Regions from separate parts of the Bacillus sp. NPDC094064 genome, predicted to be linked through region 2. Evidence: riboswitches for the same ligand, from Rfam matches in the RefSeq annotation. Region 2 holds a riboswitch; the other holds the start of a gene.
The links. A riboswitch is a leader RNA that binds a small molecule or an ion and turns the genes downstream of it on or off. The one in region 2 is predicted to bind FMN.

Region 1: it holds a riboswitch for FMN, as region 2 does, so the genes downstream of both, ACQKNI_RS06135 (ECF transporter S component) here and ribD (bifunctional diaminohydroxyphosphoribosylaminopyrimidine deaminase/5-amino-6-(5-phosphoribosylamino)uracil reductase RibD) in region 2, are expected to answer to the same signal.

The regions. Positions count from the first base shown of each region.
Region 1 is NZ_JBNNUI010000002.1:288,859-305,214, reverse strand. It holds gene ACQKNI_RS06185 (hypothetical protein) at 38-247, opposite strand; gene gudB (NAD-specific glutamate dehydrogenase) at 326-1,612, opposite strand; gene ACQKNI_RS06175 (genetic competence negative regulator) at 1,879-2,487, opposite strand; gene ACQKNI_RS06170 (MerR family transcriptional regulator) at 2,565-3,440, opposite strand; gene ACQKNI_RS06165 (metallophosphoesterase) at 3,440-4,216, opposite strand; gene ACQKNI_RS06160 (LysM peptidoglycan-binding domain-containing protein) at 4,285-4,764, opposite strand; gene ACQKNI_RS06155 (CPBP family intramembrane glutamic endopeptidase) at 4,787-5,350, opposite strand; gene ACQKNI_RS06150 (RecQ family ATP-dependent DNA helicase) at 5,350-6,879, opposite strand; gene ACQKNI_RS06145 (helix-turn-helix domain-containing protein) at 6,869-7,930, opposite strand; gene ACQKNI_RS06140 (ferredoxin) at 8,228-8,476, shown strand; gene ACQKNI_RS06135 (ECF transporter S component) at 8,593-9,171, opposite strand; FMN riboswitch at 9,334-9,473, opposite strand; gene ACQKNI_RS06130 (hypothetical protein) at 9,722-10,408, shown strand; gene ACQKNI_RS06125 (peptidoglycan DD-metalloendopeptidase family protein) at 10,495-11,109, opposite strand; gene ACQKNI_RS06120 (cob(I)yrinic acid a,c-diamide adenosyltransferase) at 11,193-11,774, opposite strand; gene resE (sensor histidine kinase ResE) at 11,896-13,671, opposite strand; gene resD (DNA-binding response regulator ResD) at 13,671-14,387, opposite strand; gene resC (cytochrome c biogenesis protein ResC) at 14,690-15,847, opposite strand; gene resB (cytochrome c biogenesis protein ResB) at 15,862-16,356, opposite strand, start outside.
Region 2 is NZ_JBNNUI010000009.1:214,315-230,670, forward strand. It holds gene bioD (dethiobiotin synthase) at 1-611, shown strand, start outside; gene bioF (8-amino-7-oxononanoate synthase) at 577-1,764, shown strand; gene ACQKNI_RS20595 (alpha/beta fold hydrolase) at 1,761-2,501, shown strand; gene bioC (malonyl-ACP O-methyltransferase BioC) at 2,467-3,276, shown strand; gene bioB (biotin synthase) at 3,278-4,276, shown strand; gene ACQKNI_RS20610 (hypothetical protein) at 4,458-4,778, shown strand; gene ribH (6,7-dimethyl-8-ribityllumazine synthase) at 4,803-5,264, opposite strand; gene ribBA (bifunctional 3,4-dihydroxy-2-butanone 4-phosphate synthase/GTP cyclohydrolase II) at 5,283-6,476, opposite strand; gene ribE (riboflavin synthase subunit alpha) at 6,489-7,133, opposite strand; gene ribD (bifunctional diaminohydroxyphosphoribosylaminopyrimidine deaminase/5-amino-6-(5-phosphoribosylamino)uracil reductase RibD) at 7,115-8,227, opposite strand; FMN riboswitch at 8,536-8,679, opposite strand; gene ACQKNI_RS20635 (CDGSH iron-sulfur domain-containing protein) at 8,870-9,076, opposite strand; gene ACQKNI_RS20640 (DUF2552 family protein) at 9,216-9,461, shown strand; gene ACQKNI_RS20645 (alpha/beta hydrolase) at 9,472-10,395, opposite strand; gene ACQKNI_RS20650 (GNAT family N-acetyltransferase) at 10,477-10,959, shown strand; gene ACQKNI_RS20655 (LacI family DNA-binding transcriptional regulator) at 11,059-11,934, shown strand; gene ACQKNI_RS20660 (Na+/H+ antiporter family protein) at 11,947-13,266, opposite strand; gene ACQKNI_RS20665 (alpha/beta fold hydrolase) at 13,396-14,394, opposite strand; gene ACQKNI_RS20670 (ribbon-helix-helix domain-containing protein) at 14,516-14,992, shown strand; gene ACQKNI_RS20675 (bifunctional metallophosphatase/5'-nucleotidase) at 15,087-16,356, opposite strand, start outside.

The DNA of each region.
Region 1 (16,356 bases), on a different contig from region 2:
TTGTTCGTGTAGAACAAGCGTTCTTTTTATTTTTGTTTTATTTTTCAGCAAACCAAGTAAGAATTGAGATTATAAAGGCTATAATCGGCCCTACTACAACCGCACCAAATATTAAAAACAGTAATCCTTCCCCGAACACCCGAACGATACTTGTTTTTGGGGCTCTCATCGTTCTTGCGAGTTCTCCCTCTAACCTCTTAACCTTTTCTTCTAATTGTTCTACTCGTTCCATCATTTCATTTTCCATACGCAACACCTCACTCTAATACTTCAACAAAAAAACGTGATTCCCTCGAAAGGAATCACGTTTTCTCACGTTATAATATTATACCCAACCTCTGAAGCGACTTGCTTCAGCCATTTTACGAACACCAACCATATACGCCGCTAAGCGCATGTTCACTTTACGAACTTGTGCTGTTTCATAAATGGAATCAAATGATCTTACCATTACTTTTTCTAAACGTTGCTCTACTTCTTCTTCCGTCCAGTAGTAACCTTGGTTATTTTGCACCCACTCAAAGTAAGATACCGTTACACCACCAGCACTTGCTAATACGTCTGGAACAAGTAAAATTCCGCGATCTGTTAAAATTTTAGTTGCTTCTAATGTTGTTGGACCATTTGCAGCTTCAACAACGATTTTCGCTTTAATATTATTAGCATTTTCTTCTGTAATTTGGTTCTCAATTGCAGCTGGAACTAAAATGTCGCAATCAAGTTCTAACAATTCTTTGTTTGAAATTGTATTATTAAATAGTTTTGTTACTGTACCGAAGCTATCACGACGGTCTAATAAATAATCAATATCTAATCCATTTGGATCATGTAATGCACCGTAAGCATCTGAAATTGCAATAACTTTCGCACCTGCATCATGCATAAATTTAGCTAAGAAGCTACCAGCATTACCGAATCCTTGAACAACAACGCGCGCACCTTTAATATCAATGTCGCGTTTTTTTGCAGCTTCGCGAATACAAATTGTTACACCTTTCGCCGTTGCTGTTTCACGTCCATGTGATCCACCTAATACAAGTGGTTTACCAGTAATAAATCCTGGTGAATTAAATTCATCAATACGGCTATACTCATCCATCATCCATGCCATAATTTGAGAGTTTGTGAATACATCTGGAGCTGGAATATCTTTCGTCGGACCTACGATTTGGCTAATTGCTCGTACATAACCGCGGCTTAATCTTTCTAACTCACGGAATGACATTTCACGTGGGTCACAGATAATTCCACCTTTACCTCCGCCATATGGTAAATCAACAATACCACATTTTAAACTCATCCAGATTGAAAGTGCTTTCACTTCATTTTCTGTCACATTCGGATGGAAGCGAATTCCACCTTTCGTTGGACCAACAGCATCATTATGTTGCGCACGATATCCTGTAAATATTTTAACAGTCCCGTCATCCATACGAACTGGTATTTTCACTGTCATCATACGAATTGGTTCTTTTAATAATTCATATACTTCGTTTGGATAACCCAATTTTTCTAACGCTTCACTAATAACAATTTGTGTCGAATTCAATAGTTCAAAATGTTGTTCCCTTTGTTGTTGAGTTTTTGTTTGAGTTCCCTTTTCGGCTACCATAGTAAGTAAACCCCCTGTAATTTCACTTGTTTAGTAAACCTTCATTGCCTAGTATACACCCTTAAATTTGGAATGCAATAGAAAACGCTAACAAATATATACAAACTATTTTCCGTTGCAAGCGTTTTCACTATTATTATAGTCCTTTTATTACTTTTAGAAAAGTAAAATACTCAAATATTTAAATATTTTTTATTTTTATCAAATACAGTACAAAAAAACGAATATATTTGCCAAATAAAAAGAAAACCTCAAGCTATTCGACATTAGCTGAGGTTTTCTTTCTTCACAAAATAGTTGTGTATTTGTTCAATTGCTTGAGAAGCCATTAATTCCTTACCATACTCCATTATACGATAAATAGTCGCTGTAGACGGATTACCATATTCCGCTAAAATAGCTATAAAATCCGCTTTCAGTAATTGAATTTGCTCCTCTTCTTCCATCCAAAGATAAAAACGCCCATCCCACGTATACAACTTTCCGCCAGTTACACCAAGGTTATATAAGCGATTCGACAGGTTAATTACGTCGTCTAGTGTAGCAAATTCATATAGTATATGTTCGCTTTCATCTAGAGTCACTTGCATTTCAATAAACTCGTCACGGAACTCATCATCTGTATCCATTTCTTGATTTTCTTTCGTTACAATTACAACCATCCCTTGTGCTTGTAGAGAAAATACTTCCACTGCAATCGGACCATCTGCTTCAAATCCTAATTCCTTATTCGCTTCTTGCATCATATCACGAAATAATTGCTGTACTTTCGGTGCATTTCTCCACAAATCTTCTTTCGTTAATCCTCGTTCAGATAAATCGTCAAATGTTAAGAAAATTTTTATCTTATTGTAATTTAATCGTTCCAGCCTCATCTCATACCCTCCCTACGTAACCAATGAATCTAATTTTTATTATATGAAATAGAAAATAGATGGTTCTTTTCGAACAACTATTCTGACATTTTTAACCATCCATCCCATTCTTCCTTCGTATCACCAATTAGGATCGTTTGAATGTTCAACTGATCTCGAGCACTTATTTTCCCTATAAGTCCAACAGAAAGGTTCCTACTTTTTTCTTGTAACGAATTAACAAAGTTCATCGCCTGTTTACATTCTCGTCCATCTTCAAAAGATACAAATACATACTTAGGCTGTATTTGTTCAACAACTGACAACAGACTATCTTCCTTTAAACTTGTCCTAATATATATCGCCTCATATCCTTTTAAGCGCAAATACGTTGAAAAGATAAATCCTTTCAGCATATTATTTTCTAACACAATAACTTTGTGTAAAGAAGAAAGCGATGACGCATTATGATATACCATCCCTAAACGAGTTTGCAAAAAAGATACAACATATTGAAATTGCACCATTGTAATCTCATTATTGTTTTTTAGCGTTAGCAATTTATTTGTCACTTGAAGAATAGTACTTGCAACAACTTTTTCTGTTGAATATATACTAAAAGCCTCGTTTAATAATGCAGAAGTTGTAATTTCATCAAATTTTAACAAAGCTTGTAGCAAATCGTCCACTAAAACAACTTCTTTATCCGAATGTACTTCTTTTTGAACGTTACTCTGCAAACGATTCCCTTCTAATAATTGAACCGCTTGTCCAATCATCATACCGGAAGAAACCTTTTCCATTAACCATTGTAGAGTTTGAATATGCTCCTCTGTATATAAACGATGCCCTGCATGATTTCGCTTTGGGGCAATAATATGATAACGTCTTTCCCATGCACGAAGTGTACTCGGCTGAATTCCAAGTATATTCGAAACAGCTTTTATATTATATTTTCCATTTAGAGCTGGCATCATTTCCCTCCGCATAAAGTAATAATATGAGTTTGAGCAGGTGCTCGAAAACGAAGCGGGATTAATGTTGTTCCATACCCATTACTAACAAAAAGAGTCATATTTGAATGATTATATACGCCACCCTTTAAATATTTTTCAGATGGGAATAATCGAATCTGCCCTCCATGTGTATGTCCACTTAACACAAGTGAAATTTGTTCTGTTCCAGACATTTTATTTATTATATCAGGGTTATGACTAATTAATATGCGAAAACCCTCTTCTTTACAATCAGCCAACGCTAAATCTAAACGATCACGTTTTAACCCAACATCATCTACACCGAGCAAGCAAATTTTCTCCCCTAATTCAGACTCAAATACAACTCGTGTATTATCTAAAACTTTCACATTATTTTCTAATAACAAAGCATCTAATTCATGATATTCAATCTCATAATCATTATTTCCCCATACAAAATATACAGGAGCTACCTCTCTTAATTTTTGAATATTTGCAGAGATTTTCGATAAGGGTACGCCTTTTTCTGCCAAATCGCCACCAATAATAACGAGATCTACTTTTCCTTTTACTTGTTCAATTATCGAACTTGAAATAACTCTTCTATGAATATCAGAAATAAAAAATACATTTACTTTTTGAAAACTTTTCGGAAATTCTTTAAACACTAAAGTATGTTTCAACACAGTATTACGCATCGCTTCTTTATACATCACAAGAAGAAATAGAATACCAATACATATGAGAGTACTTAATAATATAATCCATATCATATATTTTCCTCCCCTCCTCATAAAGGTAATCCTCGGTTTTTATAACAAACTATGAATCACTTATTTTATTAGCTTTCTTGCTCTGCGGACTTATCTTTTATCGGAATTTTTAATTCTTGCCCCACACTTACTTCATCTTCTTGTAAATTATTATATTTTTTAATCACTTCAATCCCACTGTCATCTGAAAAATATTGCTTCGCTATACTCTCTAAAGTTTCTCCCTCTTTCACCGTATGCGTTGCCACTTTCTCAGACTGTTTTGGTGATTCGGATTTAGCTGAATCAAAGAAAATTACTTCAAATGCACTTTTCGCAGCATTATTACTATCACTTTTCACCTGAATATACTTATCTGTATACCACAATATACTAATTGGTAGCAATATGAACAGCAATGTTAAAACCCGGACGAAAATATGATTCATTTTAAATTTTTGTTTTTTCTCTTTATTCCTATGAATTTCACTACGCGGCGGTAAACTTTCATTTTCTTCCACTCGCTCAACTTCTATTTCCTCTTCAAAATCAGGAATTCGTTTCCTCATGTTGTTCACCACCACCTTCCATTTATTTTCTTAATTGGAGCCCCATTATAAAATCAACAAGAAAGTGTGCAAAGATTGTTATAAACAAATTTCCTGTCCATTCAAATACATAACCAAAGACAAAACTAATGAAACAGACGAAACAAAACAAAAACGGTTTTTTTATATAACGAATATGTAACACTGCAAATACGAAACTCGCTATTACAATTCCAAAATGAGTCTGCACTACACCTCTAAATAAAAATTCTTCCGCGAAGCCGATCACAAACGTAATAACGAGTAATTGCATAACTGACATTCCTTGAAACATTTTATCGTTAATACCCCCATCATCAAACCATGACTCTGGAAATACTCGCATTGCAACATAATCTAATAACACAATACCAATCGCTAACAAACCACCTATTATGAGTATAGAAACCGGTTCCCATTTCCAAAGACTATACACTGCCTCTATATCTTGAAACAATATATATGCGAGTAAACAGCCAATACCAATGATAATTAACTGTGTTATATACAAATTCAGCCTTATTTCCTTTGGACTCATATCTTCAATATTATGCCTTTGAATGTTCATCATTCCCCCATCTTTTCTAGGCCGAAAAGCTTTTGTAACTCTGTTTCCCAATTATAGTCGAAATCCGATTGTTGCGCTTGTCTTTTTTTATAATCTGTTTTTGTAATACTACAGTAGTCGCAGCAATTTTTTAACTCGTTCTCTTTTCTATAACCGAACTGTTGCAACAAATATTCACGTCTACACCCTTTAACTTGTATCCATGACTTCATGTTTTCTAACTCACTATATTTATTACGTAGCCTTAATTCTACTTCAGCTATTATTCTATTCATAATTTCATCTGACAAGCTCTCCAATATTAATTTTCGCTGTTGTATGATTCCAAGCTGTTCGAGATGATAGCGGATAAAACGCCAATATTGTTCATTAAATCTTGCTGCATTATAACAAATTTCCTCTACATCTTCTATTGGTAATTCTTTCGTTTGAAACATCCTTTCTTGTAGTAACGAAAATAAAAATTGTATTTGTGACTTACTTGGCAATTCATCCTCTATTATTGAAATTGGCAAATCGTGATCTAACGGACTACATAATAAAATGGCGATACTCGGTTCACCATCTCTTCCTGCCCTTCCGATTTCTTGTAAATAAGACGCTATATTAGTCGGATAATGGAAATGAATAATATATCTCGTATTCGACTTATTTACCCCCATACCAAAAGCACTTGTACATATTACAAGTTGCAACTGATTATTCATAAACTGTTGTTGAATTAACATACGCTCTTCATGTTCCATACCACCATGATAAAAAGCTACACCAGTAACGCCTTTCCCTCTTAAATATTCCGTTAAACGTTCTGTCCACGCTCTACTTGAACAATATACAATCCCAGGACCTTGTAAATACATCACCTGATCAAAAAGCGCCTCTTTCTTCTCTTCTATCGTCTCTACAAATTGTACTTCCATTGCAATATTCGGTCGATCAATAGAGTACACATGCTGCGTGACATTCTTTAAATTTAAACTCTCTTCTATATCTCGCAGTACACCTTTTGTCGCTGTGGCCGTTAATGCTAGTACGACAGGGGATCCAATGCTATCAATTACTTGATCTAACTTTTTATAATCCGGACGAAAATCATAGCCCCATTGTGAAATACAATGAGCCTCATCAACAACAAATAATGAAATATGAACTTTCTTCAATTCTCTTATTAACAATTCCGACTGCAACATCTCTGGTGAAACAAAAATAAATTTATAAGAAGCTAATTTTTTCATTGCTTCTCTTTTTTCATTTAATGTCCGAAAACTATTAAATGCGATTACTCTATTTTTCACAATATACTTTAATTGTGTAACCTGGTCTTCCATCAAAGATAATAACGGCGATACAACAAGGACTGTGCCTTCTTGCATTAAACCTGGAAGTTGATAGCACATAGACTTCCCCCTTCCGGTCGGAAGCATTGCTATTACATCTTTTCCTTCCAGTAGGTCTGTAATAACCCCTTTTTGTCCTGGACGAAATTCAGAATATCCAAACCACTTATATAAATATTCCTCAAGTTTCATTTATACCCTCCATACGTGCCAATACAAGGCGGACTTCAAAATAAGAGATATTTTCCCCAACCGCTTGTTTCAATTCACGCAACTTGCGTGTTTGTAATGTCTCAATTACTTTTGTTACTTTGTCTATTTTTTCTTTTTCCATAAACATCTCAATGGAAAACTCTTTTTCCCGCAAAGCAATTTCCACAAAATGATCTTCTATCGTTGCTACCTTTAAATTTCTAATTGTCGCTATCTCCTCTAAAGAACGCCCTTGTCTCCAAAAATTATATGTTTTTTTCGTTGATAAACTAAATAATTCAGCTCTTTCATTTGGATAAGATATAATTTCAGCTAATAGCGGAAATTCTTTTTCTTGATCGCGCACTGCTTGTATAAAGAAGTGAATTGTGCCCCAAAATAAAAAATACACCCTGAATATATCTTGTTTCGTAATCTCTGCTAATTGTTGCAATGTACAACCGATGCGTTCATAACCTGTTAGTCGATATGTTACAATCGTCGCTTCTACCACATTACTTCTCCCTAAAAGATTATGTATTTCTTTCCATAACCTTTTCGCCAATTCACTTCTCCTATACGGCATTCCGGTAAGAAAGCGTTTCACCCATACCATTATTTCAGCATCTTGTTGAATCGGGATGAATTTCGTATTATTCTGTTGTAAATTTGATACAGTTTGAATAATTAATGATAACCTTTTCCAAAACGTGTCACCTAATTCACCATAGTGCAAACCGTGTAAATACGTTGGAAAAGCATAATCTTCCTCCCATTTATGTAACTGCGCTTTACCTATAGGCGTTAACACATATGTATTTTCATGTATTTCCTGCATACAATCTGCTTGCAACAACTTTGCAACTTCATGATCATAGTCAGTTCTATTTAACGATTTATATATTCCGAACAAAAAAGAAATTCGGAACATGTTTCCATCTTGTAACGTTTGCGAAGAACGTTTTCCTTTTAATAAATAATAAATAGAAGAAACGGTTCTTTCACCATTCAATTGTCTCAAACAATACAATAATGTATATTGTAGTTGCATTACCGCTTCCACCTTCCAATCTAACTTTATTCTTTTTGAGTATGATTGCATCGGCTATGTTACTTATTAAACTTATCATATAGGCAATATATACTCGTATATATTCTATTGTACCAAACGAAATAACATTTACATATTTTGAAAATCTTATGACATAATTCAAAAATAAGTTGACACCCTAATTGATAAGCATTATCATTATAATTTTATGTTGAAAAGTTTTAAAAACCGTTTTACAATAAAGTTATAATTTTTATGACGAGCTTTTCACATACATATTATCAGGAGGGAAAAAAGATGGCAAAATATACAATCGTTGATAAAGATACTTGTATTGCATGTGGTGCTTGTGGCGCTGCTGCACCAGACATTTATGACTATGATGATGAAGGTATTGCATTTGTAACATTAGACGATAACCAAGGTATCGTTGAAATTCCAGATGTATTACTTGAAGATATGATGGATGCTTTCGAAGGTTGTCCAACTGACTCAATTAAAGTTGCTGACGAATCATTTGAAGGCGACGCTTTAAAATTCGAGTAGTCTTTTATTAACTTCAAAAAATGCCCCTCATATTAATGAGGGGCATTTTTTGTTTTCATGATACTTAATAAAAAACCATTAGTAGTTCCATACTACTAATGGTTTTATTTTATCTTTTATGCATTTTTCATTTTTGCAAACACCCATACTTTTAGGCGTGAAAATAACGCTACAAATACAATTGTCACAACAATTCCTTTAATCAAATTAAACGGTAAGATTGCCGTTACAACTGTTGTTCTTATCGCCTCACTAGACATAGCTGGTGAATTTAAAAACCAAGTGTAAGCTGGGAATATGATGATGTAATTTAATACACTCATAATAAGCGCCATTGTAATTGTCCCTAGCATTAATCCTGACGTTAAACTCTTTACAGTACGATACTTTCTAAATAAGAAAGCTGCTGGTCCAATAAATAAACATCCTGCAATAAAGTTTGCAATTTCTCCAACTGGCACTCCCGTTAAACTTCCTTGAATCCCGTAATGTAAAATATTCTTTATCGCCTCTACAATTACCCCCGCAATTGGTCCGAAGATAATCGCTGCAATTAAAGCTGGTACATCACTAAAATCAATTTTTAAAAATGGCGGAAGCCCTGGGAACGGGAAATCCAACATCATCAGTAAATATGCAATACTACTTAGCATCGCTACACTCACCATCTGCACTACACTGTTTTTTTGTTTCATCTTTCTCTCTCCTTTTCCATCGATCATCTCATGGAAAGTGGAAAGGTTCTGCTATGCCTATTTTTTCATAGAACGAAAAAACCCTTTGTGTTTTACACAAAGGGAGAATTTAAGGCACATCAAACAGACGTTCAAATACCTATCTTTTTTGAACGCTTGAACCTCCATCTTCTCCCATCCAGACTATACTGTCGGCTTTGGAATCACACCAAATCCTGCCTTAACGGCTCGCGGGCTTAGAACAAAATCATACATAGTTCATCACCGCCGGTCGGGATTTTCACCCTGCCCCGAAGATAGACCGATATTCTATTTTCCCCTTCATTATACAACAACCTTATAACATTGTGAACTAAAAAATTGTAACTTATTAAAAATTAGTTATTTATTTTTAATAACCACATGGAAATGACGAAATATTTTACAATACAACCCATATTTTTTATTATTCGTCATTTCTCTTATGAATTCCCTAGTCATATATAATTAAAAGTGATAAGATGTTGAATTGTTAAGATAAGAACATTTTCTGAATTATGGAGGAAATGTCATGAAGAAAGATAAGAGACACTCTATTCGAGAAGCAATGAAAAAAAGTTTAAGAAAAGAATACTTTTACTTAAAAAAAGAATTACTTTTCTGCTGTCCAATTGATTTAGGCACATTCTCAAGCGAGACATACTATGCTGCTTTCGATGAAGATGGCATCAGTATTTATCAGTATGATAAAAAATCAGAAAGTAAATTAAAATTGTGCGAGCGTCATCCATGGAAGAATTGGAATAAAGTGAAGGTTGATCACTATTTGACAACATCTCAATTTATTTTTCAAGGTGAGCGAAACTGGATTTTATCCCTTTTCCAAAAAGGAAAAGAAGCTCAAAAAATTATCGAAGAGCATACACCTTTACAAACAGAAGTTGTTTCCCGCTCTTTCTTAAAAAAACTTCCTGGTTTTCGTTCTAATACACCGTTGAATAAATACATCGGCAGCATTTGCTACACTGCACTTATTGCATTTTTATTAAAATGGATGATTCCATTTCAAGCACCACAAATCGCCCTGTACTCTATTTCAATTGGTTGTATGCTTCTTGGTCTACTCTGTCTGACAATTGGTTTAATTGAACCGACTATTGTACTGTTTCGGACAAATGAGAAAACAAGAACAAAAGTCTTTTACTTATATAGCTACTTAGCTATTTCTGGATTTATATGTGTCTTTATTTTTTGGTAAAAGAAACCGTCCCAAAATATATTTGGGACGGTTTTCTTTTAGAAATAGGTTGCTCTTTTTATAATTATATTTTCAGGACGTTTCACTTACTTAACGTATAATTGTTGATTTGGATAAATCCGCTCTTGCTGCAATCCATTTTTTTCTTTAATCTCATTAACTGTCATACTAAATTTCCGTGCAATTCCGACTAAAGTATCTCCTTTTTGCACGACATATAATGATGAGGATACGACTTCATTTTTTTGTTCATTTAAAACAAACAATGGATTCACCGCATTCTTTTTCGCCATCGTCCATCTCCCTTGATGAACTTCTAAATGTAAGTGCGCACCCCGCGATTCTCCTGTATTCCCCACTTCTCCAACTATTTCTCCTTTTGAAATATGATCCCCTTGAACTACATATCTCTTATTTAAATGTGCATACACAGCCTCATATTCTCCATGTTTAATAAATACAACATTCCCATAACTACTTGAATAATAAGACTTTGTAACCTTACCATCTTGAATAGCTGCCACAGGCGCTCCGATCGGTGCAGCTATATCAATACCATAGTGTTTTCCATTTCTTGTCCCAAAATAATCACTTATCTGACCTTCAACGGGCCATGTCCATCGATTCTCTTCTGCATAAACATGTAATTGAGATACATACAGTACAGTCAATAACATGACTCCACACTTTAACACTTTCATATACATCCTCCGTTTTCTAATCACCGCCATCCCTTCTCTATTTTGGTATATTACAGAAAAAAGTATACAAAAAAGAAAGTGAATTACTCCACTTCCTTCTCTTTCTTATCACGAAAAACTAATGCGCTGCGGTTATACTCCACATCTTTCACTTGTAATCGAGCATTTATTACTCTAGCTACCGCAAACAAATAATCAGATAATCTATTTACATACTTTAGAACAACCTCATTTATATCACTTTCTTTTTGCAATGATACGATAGAGCGCTCTGCTCTTCTTACAACCGTACGCGCAATATGAATAACAGCTGCTGCCTCGCTACCACCTGGCAAAATAAAACGCTCTAACGGCGGTGCTTCTTCTATATACAAATCAATCCTTTTTTCTAAGTTTTCAACCATATCGATTGTCACTTTGTAAGGAATTTTTTGCTCTACTATCGCCAAGTCTCCTCCGCAATCAAATAGTTCATGTTGAATATTTTCAAGTTCATTGTAAATATTTTCAAAAGATTGTTTCTGGAGCTTAGTCATTGCATATCCAATATGAGAATTCGCCTCGTCTATTGTTCCATATGCTTCTACACGGATATCATCCTTATCCACTCGGCCACCTATTACGCTCGTTGTTCCTTTATCTCCTGTTTTTGTGTATAATTTCATTTCTCCTCAGCCCCTTTCAACTAATATAGAAAAAAGTCCTACTATTATTTATTTAATTGCATTTACAAAAAAATAAAAAAACAGTAGAACTTTATTCATTACCAACTTTAAAAACACATATCTAAATTATACGATTAGGTAAATATACAGAGAATGTAGTTCCTTCTCCAACAACACTTGAAACAGAGATTTTCCCATCATGACCTTGAACAATATTTTTAGCAATCGCAAGCCCAAGTCCGGTTCCACCTTTTTTCCCGCGCGTTCTCGCTTTATCAGCTTTATAAAAACGATCAAACAAGAACGGAATATCTTCTTCAGGAATACCCGCACCTGAATCTTGTACTTCGAAAGTAAGGCCATTATTTTCCGTATTCATTACAAGTGCAACACGCCCACCTGCATTCGTATGACGGATTGCATTATCAATTAAATTCGTCAACACCTGTTCCATACGGTCTGCATCAAACGGATATTGTTCAATTGGGCTTTGGAAATCAACTGTTAGTTCAACTTCTTTATCCTTTGCAATCCCTTGGAATTTACGACCAATTTTTTCAACAAATGGATGAATATCCACTTCACCTATATGTAACTCTACATGACCACTTTCCATACGCGCTAAATCTAATAACTCATTTACAAGTTTACCTAAACGAACAGATTCATCATAAATGATTTGAACAAATTCATTAATTTCTTCTTTCGTTTGCACAATATCATCTAAAATCGCTTCACTATATCCTTGAAGCATTACCATCGGTGTACGAAGTTCATGTGATACATTCGCAATAAAGTCTTGACGCATCTTCTCCAGACGACGTTCTTCTGTCATATCACGCAACACTGCTACAGCCCCACGAATTTTCGTTTGATTGTAAAGTGGTGTCATAAGAACTACATAGTTCCCTTTTTGTAAATTAATTTCAACAACTTGTTGTTGCTCGCTTTCTACAACGAGATGGAATAGTTCAACAAGTTCAGAAGGTAGTTTTTTACTTAGTTCTATCTCTTTCTCTTCTTGCCAAACTTGTAAGAAATGTTCAGCCGGTGGATTGATTACAACGACTTCACCTTCTTGATTTAACGTAATAACTCCATCTGCCATACTACTTAAAATACTAGCTAACTGCTCTTTTTCTTGTTGCAAAGCATTCATGTTAAACTTCAACTGTTTTCCCATTTGATTTAAGGCCGTTGCAAGCTCACCGATTTCATCCTGAGATACCATAGGGGCTTTCGCATCAAACTTGCCACGAGCCACTTCAAAAGCAACCTCACGCATTTTCCTTAATGGGGCTGTAATTCGAGTAGATAAGAAGAACGCGAAGAAAGTTGTTAAAATAATCGCAATCCCAGCTGATAAGAAAATGAAATCAGTCGTTCTCTCCATACCTTGTATCGGAACTTGTAACGATTCATATACGAACACAGCACTTTGATTTTTTGACTGCACTGGTTTCCCGACAATCATAATATCATTTTCAGTATTTTTATTCCTTCTACTATTAGAAGCTTTTCTAATGTTATTCTTAATTTCTTTTTTGTCTGTAAAAACAGCCGCTAATTCTTTATCTTCTTTCAAATCATCCATTGTAAGAGTAACTAATCCTTCTTGTTTCGGCGAAGAAGATATTTCCTTACCATCTTCTACAATAATAATCCTTGAAAGCGGATCAGAGAATTTGTACGCGATATTCTCAATCGTTTTTACATCAGCACCTTCTTCAATTAGCTCTGAAACACTTGTTGCGACTTTCTGAAGCCTAGCTTCACTCATATCAACATAGTACGTTCTAAAAAACTGCGAAAGTAAAATCGCAACAAATCCAAGAACAAACGAAACGAGAAGTAATATGGTCATCCATAACTTCCCTACTACACTTCTCCAAAGCATCAGTCGTTCACAACCTCAAACTTGTATCCAACGCCCCAAACCGTAACAATCATCTTCGCTGCATCTGGTGATTTTTTGCTCAACTTCTCACGTAAACGCTTTACATGTGTATCAACTGTACGTAAATCTCCAAAGAATTCATACTGCCATACTTCTTTTAACAATTGCTCACGATCGAATACTTTATCAGGCGCTTTCGCTAAAAATAATAGTAATTCGTACTCTTTCGGTGTTAAGTTCACTTCATTACCATCTGCTGTAACACGGTGTGCATCATTATCAATTGTTAAATGCGGGAATACAGTAACATCTTTTGTCGTTGTATCTTGTGTAAAGAATGTTGTCGGTACAGAGCGACGTAATACCGCTTTCACACGAAGCACTACTTCACGCGGGCTAAATGGTTTCACAATATAATCATCTGTTCCTACCTCAAACCCTTGTACTCTATTTACTTCTTCACCTTTTGCTGTCAGCATAATAATTGGTGTTGCTTTCTTCTCACGAACCCCTTTGCACACTTCGATACCGTCTTTACCAGGCATCATAAGATCTAATAAGATTAAATCATAATCATTTTGCAGTGCCATTTCTAAAGCTGTATCACCATTATCTGCTTCTTCAATTGTGTATTGTTCTCTTTCTAAATACATTTTCAATAGACGACGGATACGATCCTCATCATCTACAATTAAAATTCTTGATTCATTTTCCATTTCTACCCGCTGCGTATTTTTAACACAACGGTTCACACCTACCCTTCTACACTATTATGTTGCGCTATTCTCGTTTATTTAAGCAATCTTCTAAATGTTTCACTTCCCATATTATGCTTCACAAGAATAATAAATTTTGTTCAATTTTTTTCCAAAACTATGTATTTTTTTTGAACAGTATATAATGTCCTCGACATCATTTTACAAAATCAACCGCTACTTTGTCATGTTTTTCTCAAAAAAGAAGAAAAGTTGACAAAAATAAAATAGGAAAGTGACATACACTCTCCCATTTTATTTCTCTATGCGTATGAATGTAAACCCGCAATAATTAAGTTTACTACAATAAAATTAAACATTATGATTGCAAAACCAATTACTGCTAACCACGCTGATTTCTCTCCATGCCATCCTTTTGATAATCGTAAATGTAATACCGCAGCATAAAAGAGCCAAGTAATAAGCGCCCAAACCTCTTTTGGATCCCATCCCCAAAAACGCGTCCAAGCGATTTGAGCCCAAATCATCGCAAAGATTAAAGCTCCTAATGTAAACACCGGGAATCCAATTGCAATAGAACGATATCCGATCTCATCTAGTAAATCACTATTCGTATTCTTTACTAACGGCTGAAGTGCCGCCGATACTCGCTTTCGCAAAACAAGTCTTAATACAATATAAAGTAATGTTCCAACTAACACTGACCAAATGACAGTATTTAATTTTTTCGCATTTACAATCGCTGGGATTTCAGCTTTTGGCTCTAATTTATTTTCTGTCAGTAACTTCCCTTCGTGCGGTCCAACTAATGCCGGAAGATTATACTTCATCTCAACTTGCTGTTCATTTTTATCAATCCATTGAAACTTCGCTTCATATTTCATACCCGAAAATACCGTTGTTACTCCAATAAACCCAACTGTACAAACAAGTGTGAACACTACCGTCTCTAGCCAAAATGTACGTTTACTTCTCGTAGATTGATCTACATTTTTCAATAAATACATCACGCCCGTAATAAAACTAATCGCTAAAATCGCTTGTCCTGCAGCTGCAGTCGTCACGTGAATATGTAACCAATTACTTTTTAAAGACGGAATGAGCGGAGATATTTCTCTCGGAAACATGCTTGCATAGGCAATTAATAAAAGCGCAACTGGTAATGCAAATAGTCCGATTATACTTACGCGGTACATAAAATACATGACAATAAATGCGCCGACAAGCATCATACCGAAAAATGTACCGAATTCAAAAAAGTTACTAACTGGCGCATGCCCTGATGCAATCCACCTTGTAACAAAATATATTGTTTGTGCTATAAACCCTACAATTGTAATCGTTATTCCTACATTTGCCCATTTATGACCCTTTTCTTTAATTGCTCCCCCAAAAAATAGAGTTGCAACTAAATATAAAATAAATGCGGTAAAGAGAAAGTTACTACTTATTTGCACCATATCGTTTCCCCACCTTAACTAATTTTTTTATCCGTTACTTTATCATTCGGCTGCGGAATTGCTGTACCTTCTAGTACTCTTTCAATATCTTTCTTTAAACCGAACCAATTTTTATTCGTATGTCCTGCAATCCACCATTCATCATTAACACGTTGTATCCAAATACGGCGATGATTCCAATACATACCTTGAATCACACCAACCATAAATATAAATCCTCCAATACCGAGAATCCAAAGCGTTAAATCTTTCCTTACAGTAAGTGCTGTCGCATTTTGCATTTCAACACCTGCAAATGACATTTTATATTTGTTATTCCCATCAGGTTCTATATTTTGCTGAATACCAACAAAACTCACTTCACCATCTGGTGTTTCAGGCGTAAACATTTTAAACACAAATGCAGGGTTGTTTGGTAATTTTGTTTTCGTATTCGGTCTTCCACTCTCATCAAAATAAAAATCAGGAAAATAGCTTAATAGTTCTAGAGAATAACCATTTCCTAAATC
Region 2 (16,356 bases):
AAAGCGGACATGTTGCATCAAACCTAGAGGGAGATGCAGCGAGGTTAAAAGTATTATCAGGTGTACCGACAAGAGAAGAAGAAATTTGCCCTTATTCTATTGAAGAACCGCTTGCTCCGAGACTGGCTATGAAAAGAGCTGGGAGGACAGTAACGTTAAAAGAAATTACTAGTCACTATAATGAACTACGAAAAGAGTTTAATAGCCTATTTGTAGAAGGGGCTGGTGGGCTTGCAGTCCCATATACAGAAGATGCTTTAGTGATTGATTTGGCAAAAGAATTACAGCTTCCTCTTATTGTAGTAGCGCGTCCTACACTAGGGACAGTTAATCATACTGTTTTAACAATTTCTTATGCAAAAGCACATGGCTTAACAGTAGCAGGTGTAATTTTATCTGGTTGTAAAGAATGTGAAAAAGAAAGAGTGCAAGAAAATAAAATAATGATTGAGGAGTTAAGTGGAGTGCCGGTTTTAGGGTTATTACCATTCCTTGAAGGAGAGTTTACAAAGGAAGAATTATTAGAAGCGGCAAAAGAGCATATTATGATTTCAAAATTAGAGGAGCTCATCCAAAATGAATCAAACATGGCGCGCGCATCTTCTATCTAAAGTAGAACAACTAAAGGAACAAGGGCAGTATCGCAATTTGCATGGAACAGAGCGATCCGAAGAGACATGGCTTATTCGAAATAAGAAAAGGATGCTAAATTTAGCATCGAATAATTATTTAGGATTAGCTGGGGATGAAAGGTTGAAAGAAGCTGCTATCGCCTGCACAAGAAAATATGGAACTGGAGCGACAGCATCTCGTCTCGTTGTAGGAAATTATCCATTGTATGAAGAGGTTGAGAGAAGTATATGCGATTGGAAAGGCACTGAAAAAGCTTTAATCGTAAATAGTGGATATACCGCAAATGTTGGCGTGATTTCTTCATTAGCCTGTCGTCACGATATTGTTTTTAGTGATAAATTAAATCATGCAAGTATCGTTGATGGAATTATATTAAGCGGGGCAGAACATAAAAGATATCGTCATAATGATTTGGATCATTTAGAGAAGCTATTGAAAATAGCGTCACCTGAAAAACGGAAATTAATCGTAACAGATACTGTTTTTAGTATGGATGGAGATACTGCATATTTAAGAGAGTTAGTGCAAATTAAAGAGAAATACGGGGCAATCATTATAGTTGATGAAGCACATGCAAGTGGAATATATGGCATCGATGGAGCTGGATTATCTCATATAGAAAAAGATATTGCTCAAAAAATTGATATACATATGGGGACGTTTAGTAAGGCTCTAGGGTGTTATGGTGCGTATTTAACGGGCGATTCCATTTATATAGAGTACTTACAAAATATGATGAGAAGCTTTATTTTTACTACAGCTTTACCACCAGGAACATTAGGAGCAGTGCAAAAAGCAATTGAAATTGTGAAAGAAGATAACGAAAGAAGAGAGCGACTGATAGCGAATGGTGCATATTTCAGGACGCATTTACAAGAAGCTGGTTTTGACATTGGGAATAGCTCAACACATATTGTACCGATTGTAGTCGGTTCAAATGAAAATGCTTTACGGTTTAGTGAAAGGTTACAAGAGGTAGGTATCGCAGCCATTGCAATTCGTCCGCCAACTGTACCGGTTGGTAGTTCCCGAATTCGCTTTGCAGTTACGTCACAACATACAATAGCTGATTTGAAATGGGCTATTCAGCATATTGTACGCATTGGTAAAGAAGAGGGGTTTTTCGTATGAAAGAGCTAAAGATTATTTTTATTCCTGGGTGGGGAATGGAAGAAGGTGTTTGGACTTTAGTTCTACCGTACTTTAAAGAATATTCTGTTCGATGTATCAATTGGCGTAACGTGAAAGAACAAAGTGAATTTGCTGGGCGAATAATAGATGTAGCAAAGGATGAAAATGTAATTTTAGTTGGATGGTCACTAGGAGCGTTAGCGGCAGTTCAAGCTCATAAAAAGATTGAGGCGAAAGGTATTGTACTAATTGGTGGTACCGCTAAATTTACAAATACGAGCGACTATACGAGTGGATGGAATGATTTGCATGTAGAACGGCTGAAAAAGAATTTGGTGAGAAAGAAAGAAGATACGCTCAAGCGGTTCTATGAAAATATGTTTACAAAAAATGAGCTGAAGGAGAATACGAGTTTTGAAGAGATTGCGCTGCATTTTAAAGGAGACTCCATTCAGTCTTTACAATTAGGCTTAGATTATTTAATAGAAACAGATATGAGAAACGAATTAACAGATATCAAAGTCCCGTTGTTACTTCTTCATGGAGAGCAGGATGTGATATGTCCATTATCCGCAGCTCATAGTATGACAGAGAATACAAATGCTAAGCTAAAAATAGTAAGTGAGGCTGGGCATGTGTTATGCGTAACGAATTTTGAATATTGCGCAAATGAAATCATTCAATTTGTAGAGGGGATACGACATGATCAACAAAACGTTACTACAAAAACGGTTTAATGGGGCGGCTGTATCCTACGATCAATATGCAAATGTACAAAAAAAGATGGCACATTCGTTACTTTCTATATTGAAGCGGCGATATAGTGAAACATCATCGATACGTATTTTAGAACTTGGATGCGGAACAGGTTATGTCACAGAGCAATTATCAGACTTATTTCCGAAAGCGCATATTACAGCTGTTGATTTTGCTGAAAGTATGATTGCAGTTGCGAAAACTAGACAAAACGTGAAAAATGTAACGTTTTACTGTGAGGATATCGAAAGATTACAACTTGAAGAAACATATGATGTCATTATTTCGAATGCCACATTTCAATGGCTAAATGATTTAAAACAAGTGATAAGAAATTTATTTCATCATTTGTCTATAGATGGACTATTACTCTTTTCAACGTTTGGACATGAAACATTTCAAGAATTGCATGCTTCGTTCCAGCGGGCGAAAGAAGAAAAAAATATACAAAATGAAACAGTGATTGGTCAACGTTTTTATTCGAAAGATCAGTTGTTTCATATATGCAAGATAGAAACAGGGGATGTGCATGTTTCTGAAACATGTTACATAGAGCGTTTTACAGAAGTTAAGGAGTTTCTACATTCTATTCGAAAAGTAGGAGCGACCAATAGTAATGAAGAGTCTTACTGTCAAAGTCCTTCACTCTTTCGTACGATGCTTCGTATATACGAAAGAGACTTCACGGAAAAAGAAGGGATAATGGCAACGTATCATGCTTTATTTGTGCATATAACAAAAGAGGGGAAGAGATGAAATGAAACAAGTACAAACAAAAAGGGATTGGAAGAAACTTGCATACGACGTAGTAGAAGAGAAAATGATTACGAAAGAAGATGCAATAGCGATATTAGAGGCTGACGATACAGAGGTTTTAGAAATTATGAATGCAGCTTATATTATCCGCCATCATCACTTTGGTAAAAAAATAAAATTAAACATGATTATTAATACGAAATCTGGATTATGTCCTGAAGATTGTGGGTATTGTTCACAGTCTATTATTTCAGAAGCACCGATTGATAAATATGCATGGTTAACGCAGGAAAAGATTGTAGAAGGGGCGCATGAAGCGATTCGCCGTAAAGCGGGTACATATTGTATTGTAGCATCTGGTCGTCGTCCGACGGATAAAGAAGTAAATCATGTAATTGGAGCCGTTAAAGAGATTCGTGATACGACAGATTTGAAGATTTGTTGTTGTTTAGGTTTCTTAAATGAAGATCAAGCAGGACGCTTAGCGGAAGCAGGCGTACATCGTTATAACCATAACTTAAATACGCACGCAAACAATTATGATAGCATTTGCTCAACGCATACGTATGACGATCGTGTTGATACAGTTCAAAAAGCGAAACAAGCTGGTATTTCACCATGCTCTGGGGCGATTTTTGGAATGGGAGAGACAATAGAAGAGCGTGCTGAAATTGCATTTGAATTACAACGTATAGATGCAGATTCAATTCCATGTAATTTCCTTGTGGCTGTAAAGGGAACGCCGCTTGAAGGACAAAAAGAGTTAACACCTGTAGAATGTTTAAAGGTGCTGGCGATGATGCGTTTTGTAAACCCAACAAAAGAAATTCGTATTTCAGGAGGACGCGAAATCAATTTGCGATCTGTACAGCCGCTCGGTTTATTTGCAGCAAATTCTATCTTTGTTGGCGATTACTTAACGACAGCTGGGCAAGAGCCGACTGCGGACTGGGGTATGATAGAAGATTTAGGATTCGAAATTGAGGAATGTGCATTATAAGATAGAGAAAAAGCAAACTTGTAAAAGAGTTTGCTTTTTTTGTAAATAAAATGTAATAAATAGTTGGGAACGCTTGATACTATTGGTTTTTGAGCGAAAAAAATAATTTTGGTGGACGAATTTTCCAAGCATTAGTTGTACATAGTAAATATGTAATTTATATTGGGTTGGAGGATTTTACATGTACAAATACATATTAGCGATTATGACTTGTCTAATTTTAATAAAAGCAATAAGTGCTGATCCAGTTAAGGCCGCCGAAAATCCTGAACAAAAAGAAATGCAACAAAGAATTGAACAACATTTTCGAACGAAAGCAGAACATTTTGGCTTGAAAACGGAAGGGAAAGATTTAAAAGAAGTACGAAAAGAAATTACTATTATAGAAGAAGCGAAAAAAAGAGAGAATGTATGGAGAACAGCGCAAACTCTTCGTATACAAACAGAAGGGAAAACGATGGATGAATTAATACAAGATGTACGGAAAAAGGTAAGGAAATAAAAAAAGAGGCCGTAGCCTCTTTTTTTATGCCCATTGTTTTGATAAGTGAGCCATTTCAATTGCAGCAACTGCTGATTCATAGCCTTTATTACCAGCTTTTGTACCTGCACGTTCAATCGCTTGTTCAATTGTTTCTGTCGTTAATACACCGAAAATAACTGGTATGTCTGTTTGTAGTGATAAAGATGCAACACCTTTTGCTACTTCATTACAAACGTAATCGTAATGCGTTGTAGCACCTCGAATTACAGTACCTAACGTAATAACAGCATCATACTTTCCGCTATTAGCCATCTTTTTAGCGATTAAAGGAATTTCAAATGCACCAGGAACCCATGCAACATCAATATCGTTTTCTTCTACACCGTGACGCTTTAATCCGTCTAAAGCACCGCCGAGTAACTTGCTTGTAATAAATTCATTAAAACGTCCAACAACAACCCCAACTTTTAAACCTGTACCAACTAAATGACCTTCGAATACCATAATAAATCTCTCCCTTAATTATAAGTTTAATAAGTGTCCTAATTTGTTTACTTTCGTTTGTAAATACGTTTTATTCTCTTTTTTTGCTGGCATTTGCAATGGAACACGCTCGATTACTTCTAAATCGTAACCTTGTAAGCCAGCAATTTTTCGTGGATTATTCGTTAATAGTCGTAAACTTTGTAAGCCTAAATCTTTTAAAATTTGAGCGCCAATACCGTAATCGCGAAGGTCAGCTGGGAACCCAAGCTTTTCATTTGCTTCTACAGTATCGAATCCTTCTTCTTGTAATTTATAAGCGCGAAGCTTATTAAGAAGGCCAATTCCTCGTCCTTCTTGTCTCATATAGAGAAGGACACCTTTTCCTTCTCGCTCAATTTGAGCAAGTGCAGCGTGTAGCTGTGGTCCGCAATCACAGCGGCATGAACCAAATACATCACCTGTTAAGCATTCAGAATGAACGCGGACGAGCATTGGTTCACCTGTTGAAATATCACCTTTTACGAGTGCGATATGTTCTTTTGAATCTAATGAATTAGAATAGCCAATTGCATGGAAAGTACCGAAATCTGTAGGTAGTGTAATTTCCACTTCTCTCGTCACAAGCGTTTCATGATGGCGGCGATAAGCAATTAAATCTTCTATTGTTATCATTTTTATATCAAATTGTTTTGCACACGCTATTAAATCAGGTACACGCGCCATCGTACCGTCCTCATTTATAATCTCGCAAATGACTCCAGCTGGCTCAGTTCCGCACAGCTTTGCCAAATCAACAGCAGCTTCTGTATGACCTGCACGGCGCAGTACACCGCCTTCTTTCGCAATTAATGGAAAGATATGCCCAGGACGATTGAAATCAGCACTTTTTGATGCAGGGTTTAACAATTCTTGTATCGTAGTTGCACGTTCGTGAGCGCTAATCCCTGTTGTGGTAGAAACATGATCAATGCTCACTGTAAACGCAGTATGATGCGAATCTGTATTATGAGATACCATTGGTTCTAATTGTAGGCGCTCCGCGTACCCTTCCGTAATTGGTACACAAACGAGACCGCGACCGTGTGTAATCATAAAATTAATCGTTTCCGGTGTAATATACTCTGCTAAAGCAATAAAATCACCTTCATTTTCACGGTTTTCATCATCACATACGATAACGACTTTTCCTTGTTTTAAATCTTCTAGAGCTTCTTCAATACGATGAAACATTATACTTCCCCCTTATAGAAATCCATTTTCTTGTAAAAAGCTCTCGGTCATTGAGCCTGTTCTTTTTACAGGTTTAGTAATAAAGCGTTCGATATATTTACCAATCATGTCACACTCAATGTTTACGATGTCTCCGGCATTCTTTTCTCCGATGACAGATTCGCTTACTGTGTGCGGGATGAGTGAAATTGTTATGGAAGATTCGTCTAAATCAAATATCGTTAAACTCGTTCCATCAACAGCAACAGACCCTTTATGCAAACAATAGCGCAGCAATTCATCAGAAATTGCTATTTTGTAATAGACGGCATTGTAATGTTGTTTTTTAGTTAAAATCGTCCCGATGCCATCAATATGTCCTGAAACGAAATGTCCACCGAATCGTCCGTTTGCAGCCATAGCTCGCTCTAAATTTACTTTAGAGTGGGATTTAAGCAGGCGAAGTGAGGTTGATTGCATCGTTTCAGGCATTGCATCAACTGTAAATGAAGTAGATGTAAAACTCGTTACAGTTAAGCAAATACCGTTAACCGCGATACTATCACCTAAGTGAACATCTGATAAAATTTTATTTGCATGGATCGTTAATTTCATCGCTTCTCCGCTTTGTTGCATGTTTGTTATCGTTCCTAATTCTTCTACAATTCCTGTAAACATTTCGTCACCTCACTTTGAGCATTCGCAACGATTTTTATATCATCGCCAATTTGTTTCATCTCTTGAATTTTCAAGGGAAGTGCATCTTGTAATTTTGAAAAACCATTTCCTCCAAATAGAGTAGGGGCATCTTTACCACCAATTAATTTCGGGCTTATATAGGTTACAATTTCATTGAAATTGTTTGTTTTTAAAAAACTTGCATGCACTGTTTGCCCACCTTCGACGAAAAGAGAAAGTATCTGTTTTTCGCCGAGTAGGTATAAGACATCTTGGATTTCAATTTGCTTTGTTCTCATTTGGAATATAGCTATATTTTCAGATTCATAAGAAGCTATTTTTTCTTTATTTACATCCTTCCCGACAATAATCCATGTCGGTGCTACACCGTCTGTCATGACATGGGAAGATGGTGGCGTTCGTAAATGGGTATCCAAAATAACGCGTATAGGATGTTTACCCCCGTTAGGAATTCTTGTTGTTAAATGCGGATTATCAGCTATAACCGTATTCACCCCGACAAGAATTGCATCATGTGTATGGCGGTATTGGTGAACATCAGCTCGTGCTTCTTCACCTGTGATCCATTTACTTTCACCAGTTGTAGTTGCTGTTTTTCCGTCTAAGCTCATCGCTGTTTTAATTGTTACAAACGGTCGTTTCGTTTTCATATAGTGAAAAAAGTATCGGTTTAGTAAAGTGGCTTCTTCCTCAAGAACACCGGTAGTTACTTCGATGCCAGCTTCTTCTAATCTCCTTTTTCCATTACCAGAAACGAGTGGGTTACAATCAAGGGTAGCAATGACAACGCGTTTGACTTCTTTTTTGATGAGTAATTCACAGCAAGGAGGTGTTTTCCCAAAGTGGCTACACGGTTCAAGTGTTACATAAACGGTAGCGTTTTTGGCGTTCGCACCAGCCATATGAAGGGCGTGAACTTCTGCGTGTTCTTCACCAGCATGTAAGTGAGCGCCCATACCGACGATGTTTCCATCGTTTACAACAACAGCACCAACCATAGGATTTGGACTCGTTTGTCCTGATGTAGTTTTTGCTAACTGCAAGGCAATCCTCATATATTCTTGATCTGTCATTCTCTTCACCTCTCCTAAAAAAATCAAAAAACCCCAAGGAATTAATATCCTTGGGGTTTGGGAGACGTGATTTCTAGAAATATAGTTCGAATACGAAAGTATAGGAAAGAAACCTAACGATGATTGATATTTTTGCATAAGGAAAAAACCTAGCAAAGATATCAAATTTTTTAAACGCTAGTTGTCTCTTTTTTATTTCAGTATAAAAAATGAGTATAGAAAACTAAGCATATATACAGCTTCAAAATGAAACTTTAAAAATATGCATACTGAAATAAAAGTGTATTCACTATATAAAAAACTAGAAACATATCCTTCTCCCATCCAGACTATACTGTCGGCCCTAGAGTTTCACTAGATCCACCGTTTTCGAGTTGAAAACGGGTCACGGACTTAGAAGTTTTCACTTCATCACCGCCGGTTGGGAATTTCACCCGACCCCGAAGGATGCTGTTTGGTCAAATTATAGCACAAAAAAGAAAAAAGGCTAGCAAAAAATATTCGAATGTGAAGAATTGTGTGAAAATACATAGAGGTTGGAATGGAGACAAAAGTATTAGAAATGTTGTTAGGGAAAGGGCTATACAGGTTTTGATTAAAAGAAAAAACATGCACAAAGAAATGTGCATGTTACTTGCCTTATTACTCTGCCTCTGGTGCTCTAACAACAGATTCGAATTTCCCTTTATGCGAAGCATCGCAATAAGGCATGTTTTTTGATAAGCCACAACGGCATAAAGAAAATGCCGGTTTTGCTGGGAATACATTTCCTTGTGAGTCGACTAGTTCCACGTCCCCTGTAACGCGAAAAGAGCCATTATCATTTACTTTAATTTGTACTTTTGCCAATGCTATCCCTCCTTTCCAAACGCTTAGTTTCATCATATAATCAAGGGAAGTACTTGACAATATAAAAAGAGCACTTTCTTTGGAAGAGAAGAGAGTGTTATAATGTTTTTTATAACTGACTAGAGTAAGGTGACGAAAGATGGATAAACAATTACGTACATTACGAAATATTGCAAATGAGCGCACGTGGGCATCATTTTTGAATGATAATCATCCATATAGTTTGTTACATTGGTCCATTGCAGGTGTAGGACAAGAAGTAAAAGATGTTTGGTTACTTCAAGATGAGGTAACGTTTCAAACGACAGAATTTCCAACACTAGATGAAGCGGTAAAGTGGATTTCTGAAAATATGGAACAAGTTACAGACGTTTTAGCGCAATAAAAAAACAGGCTTATGCAAGCCTGTTTTTTGTTTCTTTTACGTATGTGTTTAAAAATTGATCGACGGCTGTTTCATACTCTTCCTTATTTTCGTTATAAGAGCAAGCGTGTGCACCGTGTTCTGCAATATAAAGTTGTTTATTATTTTCTTTTGCTTCATATAAAGCTTTCGTCATATCAGCTAAAATATAATCGTCATCTTTACTATGAATAAAGAGAACGGGATTATTAATATTTTTGATACAGTCGATTGGTGAAACTTCACGAATCGTATAACCGTCACGAACTTTTAAAAAAGCATTTGCTAAAGGCAATAAAGGCCACTTTGGTAAATGGAATTCAACCTTTAAACGGTGCTGTAATTGTCCGTAAAAATCAGAGAAAGGACAATCTGCAATATAAAAATCGGCACCATCTTCTACAAGTCCTGCGTATTGAAGAAGTGTTGCAGCCCCCATGGATTCACCATGAATACCGAGTGTTATATTTGTGCCAAAACGACTTTTTAGCCAGTCAACTACGGATTTTAAATCATGTTTTTCATAGTATCCATAGCTTGTTGTTTTCCCGCCAGTTTTACCATGTCGACGATGATCGTAAATCAAGACGTTATATCCTCTGTTTAAAAATAAGTTTGCATATTTTACAGAGTTCATTTTATTTACAGTTACGCCGTGACAGAAAACCATAAATTTGTTGGAATGACCAGCAGGAATGTAATATCCATGAAGATCATATCCGAATTGCGAAGGAATATGAATTTCTTCTTTATGAAGAGCATCAAAATCTTCTATACGAAAATGTTTTTTCGTTTCTCGTTCTAGAACTTCTTCCTCTGTTTTTTTCTTTAAGTACATCACTTTATTTGTAAAGAAAATTCCAAGGGCAGTTATCGCACCTAGTATAGTAAACAATGCTGCAAAAAAACGTTTCATACTTTACCTCATCCTCCAAATACCGTTACATGTGATACACTTACATTGTATCACATGGATATAAAAGGGGAGAAATAGGAAATGCTGCATATACAAAAAATTACGCCAGCGATGAAAGAGACAATTCGAATGTTCATGTGTGAGAATTGGGGAAGCTCATTGATGGTTTCACGTGGTAAGGGGCATCAGTTAGAAGAGTTGCCAGGATTTGTTGCACTATTTGAAGACAGAATAATCGGAATTATAACGTATGAAGTGACCGGAAATATGTGCGAAATTGTATCGTTAGATAGCTTTGAAGAAAGAAAAGGAATAGGGACGAAACTTGTGGATTGTGTATTACAAGTTGCTGAAGAAGAAGGGTGCAGGCAGATTTGGCTCATTACAACGAATGATAATATGAATGCATTACGTTTTTACCAAAAACGTAATTTCATGATGACAAATTTATATGTGAACGCAGTGGAAGAGGCACGAAAAATAAAGAAAGAAATTCCACGTATTGGGTATGATCGAATCCCGATATTACATGAAATTCAGCTAGAATATCGTATAATGAAGTGATGTAACAATTTTCAGAAATATAAGTTATTATCCTTGACGGAAATTGTAATTTAAGTTACCGTAAAATTGTAATCTATTACCATATTAAGGGGTGACGATGTGGCAACTATACGTGATGTTGCAAAATTGGCAGGTGTTTCAGTCGCAACTGTTTCAAGAGTTATTAATGAAAAAGGATACGTTCATGAGGACACAGTAAAACAAGTAAAGGAAGCAATTGAGGAATTACATTATAGACCAAATAGTGCGGCAAAACCATTATTTAAACAAAACTCAACGATAATTGCATTACTTGTAGATAATTTATGTAATCCATCAAACATCACTTTGCTACATTGTATGGAAGAAATAGCATATGAAGAAGGATATCAAATAATTGTTTGTAATATAAAGAATAAAGATAAATATATACATATGTTAAAGCAAAATAACGTTGCAGGGGTTATTTTGACAAAATCAGTTTTTAAAAGTATAGGAGAAATTGCATTTCCGTTTGTAGTGATTGATGAAAAACAATCTCTTACAGAGTATTATGAAGGTGGACAGAGAGCTGTTTCTTTATTGAAAGAGAAAGGTTGTCACTTTCTTGCTTATATCGGTGAGGGAGATGAAAGCGAAGAAGTAGAAGAGCATATATCAGGATTTTTAGACGCTGTTTGGGAGGAAGGAATCTCTTATCGAGAGGAAAGTGTACAAGGGTATACGAATAAACAATTCATTACATTACTACAAAATCATCCGTATATAGATGGAATTGTAATCTCAAGTGATACGATTGCTATTGAGTTAATCCGAGCAGCGAAAGTTTTAAATATCCCTATACCAGATAAATTACAAATTATTGGACCTAACGGGAGTATAGAGTGTGGATGGATAGGTCCATCGCTACCGACGATTGAAAGATATGTCGAAGAAAATGGGAAAATAGCTTTTCAAAAATTAATTGGAAAAATAAAAGTAAAAGGTGCGTTGTAAAAAACGCACCTTTTATAATGTAATGGCCGCAATGAAGCCAAATATAAGTAACGGTATATTATAATGCAGAAAAGTTGGTACACATGTATCCCATATATGATGATGTTGACCATCAGCATTTAAACCGGATGTTGGTCCAAGTGTACTATCTGATGCTGGAGATCCTGCATCGCCTAGCGCTCCTGCTGTACCGATAATTGCAATGGTGGCCATTGGACTAAATCCGAGCTGGATGCAAAGAGGTACAAAAATTGTTGTTAAGATAGGGATAGTTGAAAAGGATGAACCAATTCCCATCGTAACGAGCAGTCCAATAACGAGCATAAGAAATGCAGCAAGTGGTTTGTTATTTCCGATTATCTGTGCACTCGTTTGCACAAGCGATTCAACATGTCCTGTTTTTCGAAGAACAGCGCCGAATCCAGCTGCTGAAATCATAACAAATCCGATAAAGGACATCATGCGCATTCCGCTCGTTAATATCGCGTCTGCTTCTTTAAGCGGTAGACTACCACTAACTGACAAGACGATAATCCCTGCTAAAGCACCGAAAATCATTGATTCTGTTGCTAATTGAACAGTCAATGTAGCTAAGATAGATACTAGCCCGAAAGTAATACTTCGCTTTGTATAGGGAACGATTTCATTTGCTGCAGTATGAATTTGTTCTGTTTCATACGTACGAGGTTTTCGGTACGTAATAAATACTGCTACACATAGCCCGATAATCATACCGATTGAGGGAATCGTCATCGCTTTTGGAATAAGTGTAACATCAAATGTAAGACCACTTTGTGCAGCATTTGTTTGTAATACGTCATGGAATATCTTTCCGAATCCAGCTGGAACCCACATATAAGGAGTAATCAACCCGAATGTAATAATACATGTAACAAGTCTGCGATCCACTTTCAACTCATTTAATACTTTTAAAAGTGCTGGAATTAAGATAGGGATGAAAGCGATATGAACAGGAATAACATTTTGTGAGAAACAAGCCATTGTTAAAATGATGAATAAAATAAGTATTTTAGAATAAATTTGTTTTTTTGTGTCTTGTTCGTTGCCAACCCATTTTAATGCGGTTTGAATCATAGCATCTGGAAGTCCTGTTTTGGAAAGGGAAATAGCGAAACCGCCAAGCATTGCATAACTTAAAGCGATAGGAGCACTGTTTCCAAGACCAGTTGTAAAAGTGTTAATTGTTTCTGAAATACCGAGTCCACCGATAAGTCCGCCTGTTAAAGCTCCAACAATGATGGCGACAATGACCTGGACACGTAACAAACTAAGCAATAGCATGACTGCTACTGCGACGAGTACAGCATTCATAATAAATGTAATCTCCTAATTTTTATTCTGTTAAAGCAAGTAAATATGAAGTACTTCGCTATATTTATACATACTTGCGACATATTATTATAAAATGTTTTCTATGAAATGTAAAAGAGCCTTTTGTTACTAATGCTGAAAAGCTAGCTCTTGTTTAATTGATTGCAAAGAATTAGCGAATAATTCCGGTTCTTCTAAATCAGGAGAATGTGCTGAATTTGGGAACCAAATCATCTTTTTTATGGGCGCTTCTATCACATCACAATATTCTTGAACGAGTGCATAAGGAGTTTGATAATCATAGCGACCAGAAAAAAAATAAACTGGAATAGATAAACTTGCAATAGAAGAAAAGAAATCAATTGTCAGCATTTCTTCCCATAAAACGCCAGATTTTAAATTTCCTGCGAGAAACTTAAACCAGTCTAATAGCGTATATTCAGGAGAAAAGAAACCTTTTCGTATGAAAGAAAAGGAAGATCCGTTTTGGATTGCTCCTCCGAATGTGCCAAGCCACTTTCTTTGAATAATGAGACGTCTCGTATCTAAAAATGGTGGTTTCCCTAATTTTAAAAGGGAAGCTAATGCTTTTTTATGATCATGTTTTTTAGCAGAGTTAATTAAATGCTGATATAGTAATTCTTCGTTTTGTTTCATATGTACAATCTGTCCAATACCGATGTAAGCCTCGATATACTGTGGATATTGATGTGCTATGTTAAGCCCGATAATACTTCCCCAAGAATGGCCAGCGAGAAATAGTTTTTGTTTGTTGAACCTTTTAAGTACATACTGAATAACTTCTTGTGCATCGGAAACGAATTGTTCGATTGTAAAAGTTGCCCCGAAATCTTTCATTGAAAAGGATTTACCCGCCCCGCGCTGATCCCAATTAATAACGATGAAGTGTTTCTCCAATTCTTTTTGAAAATGACGAATAAATCCGATTTGTGCCATGCCCGGTCCACCGTGACAGCATAATAAAATAGGTTGCTCTACGTTTTGCCCGCGCATAAGGAGAGTTTGTTTTCGATTATTAATCATAACGCTTTCCATCGTAGCGATACTATTAGGAATGAGTTGTTTATTTTCATTATAAAACTGTGGGGTATAGCTACGAAAAAGCATATTGAAACCCTCCTTTTCTGAAATCATACGAATCGCACAGGCTATTCGTTTTGCATATACTGTTAGAAAATCATTGTAACATACCATACTAGTGTCATTTCAACACGGGAGGAGGGAAATTGTGACGATTGGAGAAATTATAGATTGTCTAAATAGACGTGAATCAATCGCTATTATAGCAAAGCGCCTTGAAATAAGTCCCTATACATTATCGAAGAAATTGAGATTGATTGGATACGAATATGATGGAGAGCAGAAGAAACGTATTTTTGTAGGAGATGGAGAAGAACCACGTCACTTACAACTCCAAGAAGCGACCGCCCTTCAATATGCGAAAACAGATTATCAACTATTAATTTATGAGCAATTACAAAGTATTTATGAATTATTAAGCAAAAGAGAAGAAGTAAGTGCACCAATTATGAGTAAAAGTATAGAGAAAAAGAAACGTACCTTTTCTATTAATGTAGAAATATTAGCGAAATTAGATGTTATATCAGAATCGAAAGGGATTCAAAAATCTAAACTTGTCGAAGAGGCGTTACTACAATTTTTACAACAATATGGTGTTAGCAAAACATCACATTTTGGTAACTAAAGAAAAGGATACTATGTTCATTTTAAGAACGAGTATCCTTTTTGGGGTTCACATATATTACAAGTAAAATAAAGGTTGTTTGTACATAGCGTACTTAATTTATTTTTTGAATTCTTCCATCAATAACTGGCTGAATTGGTTCTTTTAATTGTTTCACATAATCGACTAGCGCTTCAAAGTCGTTTGGACCAGTTTCTGAATTCTTCCCATTTTTAAATGATACGAATCCGTCACCACCAGAAGCTAAGAAAGCATTCGCAACTACGCTGTATGTTTTAGATGGAGATAATTCTTCGCCATTCGTTAAGTTAATACTTGTCACTTTTTCACCGTTTGGTTTGCTTGCATCCCAAGTATATTGAATACCTGAAATTTGGAGCATTCTTGTTGTACCTTTTTGCCATTGTTGATTTAAAATATCGCGAATATCTTGACCTGTTAAATCCAATTTAATCAATTGATTTCCAAAAGGCTGAATACCGTATAATTCGCCCCATGTAATATCGCCAGCGTCTAAGTCATTACGAATGCCACCAGGATTCATAAGTGCGATTTGAGCTTGCATCGTTTGGCGCTGTGCATCGGCAATTACATTTCCGAGAGTGGACTCACCAGCATCGTTTTGTTTACGGTCAATAGGTGCTGTAGATTTTCCTACAACTTCATTTACAAGTGGTGCGATTTTTTCTTTATATTGATCTAGTTTTTGCTTTACTTGTTTATCAGGTTCTACACCTTCATGATATGTTGTAATAACTTCAGCTTTTTTCTTTACAATGTTTTTTGTTTTACGGTCAATCTTTACATCTACGTCTGAAAAAGCCGTTCCGTAAGAGTTCGCCTGTACGATAAGCTTATTATTAACTGTACCATTTACATACGTATGACTATGCCCACCGAAAATGACATCAACTTCTGGATCCGTTTCATTTGCAATTCGGTTAAGGTCGCCATTTGTTACACCAGATTCATCAGTCGTTCCGCCAACATGTGCAAGGACGACAATGGATTTAACGCCGAGACGCTTTAACTGTTGCGCTGATTTATTAATAGCTTCAACTTCGTCAGTGATCTGTACATTTTTAAGCATAGTAGGCATAACGACATTTGGTGTATCAGTTGTAACAACGCCGATGAATCCTACAGGAACACCATCTACCATTTTTACAGTAAATGGTGGTAAAAATAAGCGACCAGTTGACTTGTTATAAAAGTTAGCAGCTACATAAGGGAAGTTAGCACCTTTGAAATTCCCTGTTTTTTCGTGATATCCACCGTAAATGAGGCGTTTCATTTCATCGATACCTTCATCAAATTCATGGTTTCCGATTGTACCAACATCAAATTTTAAGTCATTTAAAAAT